Regions from separate parts of the Agrobacterium sp. A3-95 genome, predicted to be linked through region 1. Evidence: predicted binding sites of a transcription regulator. Region 1 holds the regulator's gene; each other region holds the start of a gene.
The links. The regulator HrcA, encoded in region 1, represses chaperone genes, less so after heat shock. The targets are predictions, from matches to a motif close to GTTAGCACTCNCNNNNNGNGAGTGCTAAC.

Region 1 (2,267 bases):
CTTCATCCGCTCATGGGTGGAACGCGGCAGCATGCCGTATTCGGCGGTGACCCAGCCCTTGCCGCTGTTGCGCAGCCACGGTGGCGTCTTTTCCTCAAGGCTTGCGGTGACGAGCACATGCGTATCACCGAATTTGACCAGACAGGAACCTTCGGCATGTTTCGAGAAATTGCGCTCGAAGGAAACCTTGCGCATCTGATCGGTTTTTCTGCCTGAAGGCCGCATATGATCCACTCTCCATGTTGGTTCCTGCCTTCTAAGGCGCGCCCCGGGGTTTTGCAAAGCCAATTTCCATTTTGCCGCAGCGGTGCAACGCATTATATTGGTACGGACAGAGTTTTGACGATAAAGAACGGATGATATGGGCTTTTCCGCACCGCTTTCAAAAGATCAGGCATCGTTGCTGGATGAACGGTCGCGGGAGATTTTCCGGCGCATCGTCGAAGGCTATCTCGACACCGGCGAACCCTTGGGGTCGCGCAGCCTGTCGCGGCTGTTGCCGATGTCGCTTTCACCGGCCTCCGTTCGCAACGTCATGAGCGATCTCGAGGAACTGGGTCTCATCTATTCGCCGCATATCAGCGCCGGGCGACTGCCCACCCAGACGGGGCTGCGCTTCTTCGTGGACGCATTCATGCAGGTGGGCGATCTACCCGCCGATGAGAGAGCCAGTATCGACCGCCAGATCGGTCCAGTCGCCGGCCACGAGCAATCGCTGGAAGGGTTGCTGACGGAGGCAAGCCGCATGCTTTCAGGCATGTCGCGCGGTGCCGGCCTGGTGCTGACGGCCAAGAGCGACGTCATTCTCAAGCACGTTGAATTCATCCGGCTGGAGCCCACCAAGGCGCTTGCCGTGCTGGTAGGGGACCACAATCAGGTCGAAAACCGTATCATCGAATTGCCGGTCGGCATTTCGTCATCGCAATTGACAGAGGCGGCAAATTTCATCAATGCCCATCTTTCCGGGCAGACGCTGCAGGAACTGCGGGGCCAGTTTCAGACGCAGCGTGCCGAATTGCAGTCGGAACTCGGCACGCTCGCGCAGGACCTCATTGAACGTGGTCTCGCCATATGGGCGGGCGACAATGAAGAGGGCAAGCTCGGCCGCCTCATCGTCCGCGGACGCTCCAACCTGCTGGAAGGTCTGGCCGGTGAGGAAGATATCGATCGTGTGCGCCTGCTGTTCGACGATCTGGAACGCAAGGAAAACCTCATCGAGATCCTCAACCTTGCAGAAAGTGGCTCAGGCGTCAGGATTTTCATCGGCTCGGAAAACAAGCTCTTCTCGCTGTCAGGCTCGTCACTGATCGTGGCACCTTATCGGGATGAGGAAAATCGCGTTGTGGGTGCCGTCGGCGTCATCGGTCCCACGAGGCTAAATTACGCCCGTATCGTGCCTATGGTGGACTACACTGCACAAATTATGGCCCGCCTTTCCCGAAAGCAGAGATAGGACAAGCCCGCAAGGTTAGAGAATGCGGCAAGCTTTTCGCCGCAAGCCTTGATTTTTGCCCTTCAAACCTCGATATCGGGCGCAACCAACAATATTCAAATCTGGAGAACGTCATGACCGACGATACGAAAAAGCCCGGACCTGACGCGGACGTCGCCGAAGAGTTTGTCGAACCCGCATTTACAGGGGAAGAGACGGCGGAAGCTGCCGAGCCCGATCCGATCGAACTGCTCAGGGCCGAAAATGCCGATCTGCGCGACAAGTTCCTGCGTCTTGCAGCAGAAATGGACAATCTTCGTCGCCGCACCGAACGCGAAGTCAAGGATGCGAAGGCCTATTCTCTCGCCGCTTTCGCGCGCGACATGCTTGCCGTTTCCGACAATCTTCGCCGCGCTCTTGAAGCCATTCCGGACGAACTCAAGACCAATGGCGAAGCCGGTCTCAACGGCCTGATCGAAGGTGTCGAGATGACGGAGCGCTCGATGCTCTCGACGCTGGAGCGCCATGGCGTCAAAAAGATCGATGCGGAAGGCCAGAAATTCGATCCGAATTTCCACCAGGCGATGTTCGAAATTCCGAACACGGCAGTTCCGAACAACACGGTACTGCAGGTGGTTCAGGCCGGTTTCACCATCGGTGACCGGGTGCTGCGCCCCGCCATGGTTGGCGTCTCAAAGGGTGGCCCGAAGGTGGAGACCGCCGCAGCGCCCGAGCCGGGCACCGCCTCCGTCAACGAGAAGGATGCGTGAGGCATTCCCTCATCTAAAGCGCGTCCGGATATAAAAACCGGGACGCGCTTTTGTTTGAAATGCTC
Region 2 (2,267 bases), on a different contig from region 1:
TGAACGTCCCGGGAGAGTAATCCGGGTTCTGAAGTTGAGATGTGGAATGTTTCGCCCGGTACGATCGCAGGTGTCAGCCACGTCCATTGCTGCCTGGCCGGCAGCAAGAATCTCGTCTTGGTTTGGCTGGATCGGGGTCATAACGATGTCCGAGCCGGCGATGATCGTGTCTCGCAGCACGGTGTCTTGACCGGGCGAGTCGATCAGCACGACGTCAAACCCATGCGTTTCGTTCTCCAGAATATGCTGAAGTGATGCGTTGGTTACTGCCGTGCGAAGCTCAATGCCGTCTGGCCTGTTGTCTTTCGCCTCGGAACGGGACCACCACTCATTCAGGTTTTGTCGGCCATCGGCATCGACCAAGAGCACTTGCTTACCATGAAGCGCATATTCTCCAGCGACTAGGATTACGGCGGTTGTCTTGCCCGCTCCACCCTTGCCGCTTACCAGCGATATGCAGATTGCCATTGCACGATCCTCTCAAGACTAATGGTTCCCCCGCCCTCTAGCGATCCGACGTGGGTTCAATCGGCACATCAGTATCGTCGTTAAGATCTTCACATCGATGCAAACCTAACATGTGAACACACGCAGGTTAAGATCAAAACATGCATGTGAACACACGCTTTAGAACATCTATAAAACCACACGAGTTGGTCGTGTGGTTTTTACAAGTGTCTGGGTCGAGTGGTGAACCCCGGAGCCGCGTGAGGCCTCACTTGGCGCTCGCACGGAAGGCGAAAGGGTGAAGAGCGAAGCGTCCCTTTCGCCTGAGTACGAGGGACAGACAAAGGCCTTCAGTAGCGGTTTTGGCGGTGAACCCTGGTGAGCGTTCCAACGGAAAGAGTGCGAGGAGAAGCGGAGCCAGTCGAGAGGTGAAATTAGGTTGAAATTGGGGGATGGTGCTTTAGGTTTAGAGTGGCAGGATACGTAAAAATGTTTTACATTTTTTATCACGATCGTGGGACAAGCCCTCGATGACGGTCGCAAGGCTCCGGGAAGGCTTAATTGATTGACGAGTAAAGACACGATCGAAGTGCCGACAGCCAAGCAACGCAAGGGGCGTCTCATCAACGTCCGCGTCAGCGATGCAGAGCATTCGGCTATCGAAGAAGCGGCCAAGTCGGCCGGTATGAGTGTGTCTGCTTTTTTCCGTTCTCTGCTCCTCGAGGGTGCAGGCGTTCGACCTATTCTGACTGCGGAAGACAGGTTGATCATGGCCGCATTGCTCGAAGACATGCGGATGATAGGCATCAATTTGAATCAGGTCGCCCGCTCCCTGAATGCAGGAAAGGTTGTCCATCCCTCAGAGCTGGACATCAACCTTGGCAACGTCCAGCGGATTCAGGCGGCCGTAATGAGTGAGCTGCGGACACTTTCACGCCGTGCCGGGCATGAGCGCCGAGGCGAGGTGTAGGCCGTGGAGTTCTTTTTCGGCACTTTCACAAGCGAATGGGAGCAAAGGCGCGCGGCGCTATTGCACGAAATGACGCTCGGCGGCCGTGGGAGCGCTGTCGAGGAAGAGCTTGAGAAGAGACTGAAGAATCTGCAGCGCCAGGTTGGGATGTCTAAAGGCGGGTCGGGATCTAGGGGAGGGGTGAGGACTTCGGCATTCAACGTGTCATCGCCTTCGAGGACGATGGTTGCCGGTTCGGGTGCTATGCGATCAATGGACGTTCGTCTTGCGAGCGTTGCCAAAGGGAGCCAGCCCGCCGTGGTCAAACTGGCTTCCTACGGTGGTGGCGCCCGCGTCGGCTCGATGCTCAACTATGTTTCCAGAGGGGGGGAGCTGAAGGTTGAGAACGAGAACGGCGAGACGTTGCGTGGCCGTGAGGAGCTGGCGCGTCTCCGTGGCGATTGGGATCACCTTTTCCAAAACAGGACCGAGAGCCGCGATATCGGCGCGTTTAGCGTCGAGGTGAGCGTTTCCGGCGGCTCGAACCCGCATGAGAAGGTGCGGGACATTCTCAGCAGTGGCTTTGGTGATCGACGCTACGCTTACTCTGTCGAAACCCGAAACAATGGATCGCTGAAGGTCGAGGGCTATGTCGTGCTGCGCAGCGCGCAGGGCGAGCGGCTGACGGCTGACGCGAAGGCGGCCGCCATCGTTCAGGAGCGTTTCCACGCCAGCGCCGTTGCGAAAGAGGCCCCTGCGGCTTTCTCGTTCACAGGCTATGGCAACGGCGTGGAATATGGCGCTGCCAAGTTGCGAGACCTGATCGCGCAGCGGAACGACGTTCGAGACGATCAGGGACGTGCGATTGCCG
Region 3 (2,267 bases), 320 kb from region 1:
TTCAGCGTATATTCGGCGGCGTGAATGCCGCCGCTGATATAAAGAAGGTTGAGGCCGCTCGCAATTGCGCCCTTCACATCCGTCGGCATGCCATCGCCGATGGCGAGCACGCGATCCTTCGGGAAATCGCTGCGCACTTCTTTCGCCGCCGCAAGGCAGGCTTCATAGATCGGCGCGTGCGGTTTGCCGGCAATACGGACTTCGCCGCCAAGCTGTTCGTAATATGCGGCCATGGCGCCGGCGCAGGGAATGATGCGCTCGCCGCGCTCTACCACCAGATCGGGGTTGGCGCAGATCATCGGCGCCTTGCGGGCGATGAAGCCTTTCAACATTTCCGTATAGTCTTCCGGCGTTTCCGTCTCGTCATCGAAGAAACCGGTGCAGACGACGGATTCCGCTTCCACCTCGCCGACCCGTTCGACATCGAGACCTTCGAGCAGCGGCATGTCCCGCTCGGGGCCGAGCAGAAAGACTTTTCTTGGGCCTTCCGCGATCAGGCCGCGGGTGACGTCGCCCGATGTGATGATGCGGTCATAGGCCTCATCCGGCACGCCGAGAACGCGAAGCTGGGCGATGACACCGGGGGCCGGACGCGGCGAATTGGTGATGAGCACCACGGTCTTGCCGGCCTTGCGCGCGTCGTGCAGCGCAACCGCCGCATCCGGGAAAGCGCTGACACCATTATGCAGCACGCCCCAGACATCCGAAAGAACAACGTCGAACCCATCAGTGATTTCGCCGAGGGTGAGAATGCGATGGGCCATGATATGCTTTCCGGGTGCGAAAAAAGGGTGTGCGTCACATGGCAAAGCAGGACGCCGATGGCAAGGAAAAAAGCGGTGCCAGGCCCGCCTCCGGACCACCGGCCACCATCCGAACATAAAACCCCTCTACGCCGAAAACGAAGGTTGCCTGAAAAAGAGCGATTTGTCCGCGCCCGTCGGAGCGTGGAAATTTTCTCTCATGGAACGCTGGTAACCATAGGCCGTGAAATTTTTCCGGTAGTGCGTTCTTGACTCCGGGGGGACGCCTCCTTATCTCGGCTTTGCTGGCACTCCAACAAGAGGAGTGCTAACACCCATCACGTGAACCTGCAAAAGGTTCCTGAAGTCATTTGATCGAGGGATTAGGCAATGACAAGCACCAATTTCCGCCCGCTTCATGATCGCGTCGTCGTTCGTCGCGTTGAGTCCGAAGCAAAGACCAAGGGCGGCATCATCATTCCCGATACCGCCAAGGAAAAGCCGCAGGAAGGCGAAATCGTCGCCGTCGGTTCCGGCGCTCGCGATGAGGCCGGCAAGGTCGTCGCTCTCGACGTCAAGGTTGGCGATCGCGTCCTGTTCGGCAAGTGGTCGGGCACCGAAGTCAAGCTCGACGGCGAAGACCTTCTGATCATGAAGGAAGCCGACATCATGGGTATCATCGGCTGATTTCGCCGCACCCATCGTTTCCTTAAATTTCAAGCCGGACCCCGTCCGGCCATTCGAAACCAGGAGTTTTGAAAATGGCAGCCAAAGAAGTCAAATTCGGCCGCACAGCGCGCGAAAAGATGCTCAAGGGCGTCGACATTCTCGCTGATGCAGTGAAGGTCACCCTCGGCCCGAAGGGTCGTAACGTCGTTATCGACAAGTCCTTCGGCGCACCGCGCATCACCAAGGACGGCGTTTCGGTCGCCAAGGAAATCGAACTCGAAGACAAGTTCGAGAACATGGGCGCACAGCTCGTTCGCGAAGTTGCCTCCAAGACCAACGACATCGCCGGTGACGGCACCACCACCGCAACGGTTCTGGCCCAGGCCATCGTTCGCGAAGGTGCAAAGGCAGTTGCTGCCGGCATGAACCCGATGGACCTCAAGCGCGGTATCGATCTGGCCGTTGCTGAAGTCGTCAAGGACCTTCAGGCCAAGGCCAAGAAGATCAACACTTCGGAAGAAGTTGCACAGGTCGGCACGATCTCTGCAAACGGCGAGCGTCAGATCGGTCTCGACATTGCTGAAGCAATGCAGCGCGTCGGCAACGAAGGCGTCATCACCGTTGAAGAAGCCAAGACCGCTGAAACCGAACTCGAAGTCGTCGAAGGCATGCAGTTCGACCGCGGCTACCTGTCGCCTTACTTCGTGACCAACCCGGAAAAGATGGTTGCGGACCTCGAAGACGCATACATCCTTCTGCACGAAAAGAAGCTTTCGAACCTCCAGGCCATGCTGCCTGTTCTCGAAGCTGTCGTTCAGACCGGCAAGCCGCTCGTCATCATCGCTGAAGACGTAG

Region 2: the regulator HrcA is predicted to act here: its motif matches at 826-854, upstream of ACQZ5Y_RS27110 (DUF6290 family protein).
Region 3: the regulator HrcA is predicted to act here: its motif matches at 1,048-1,076, upstream of groES (co-chaperone GroES).

What each region holds. Positions count from the first base shown of each region.
Region 1 is NZ_JBNWDR010000001.1:856,424-858,690, reverse strand. It holds gene rph (ribonuclease PH) at 1-225, opposite strand, end outside; gene hrcA (heat-inducible transcriptional repressor HrcA) at 362-1,453, shown strand; gene grpE (nucleotide exchange factor GrpE) at 1,567-2,202, shown strand.
Region 2 is NZ_JBNWDR010000016.1:35,817-38,083, forward strand. It holds gene ACQZ5Y_RS27105 (ParA family protein) at 1-468, opposite strand, end outside; gene ACQZ5Y_RS27110 (DUF6290 family protein) at 1,013-1,417, shown strand; gene ACQZ5Y_RS27115 (relaxase/mobilization nuclease domain-containing protein) at 1,421-2,267, shown strand, end outside.
Region 3 is NZ_JBNWDR010000001.1:535,263-537,529, forward strand. It holds gene ACQZ5Y_RS02730 (TIGR01459 family HAD-type hydrolase) at 1-764, opposite strand, end outside; gene groES (co-chaperone GroES) at 1,134-1,430, shown strand; gene groL (chaperonin GroEL) at 1,505-2,267, shown strand, end outside.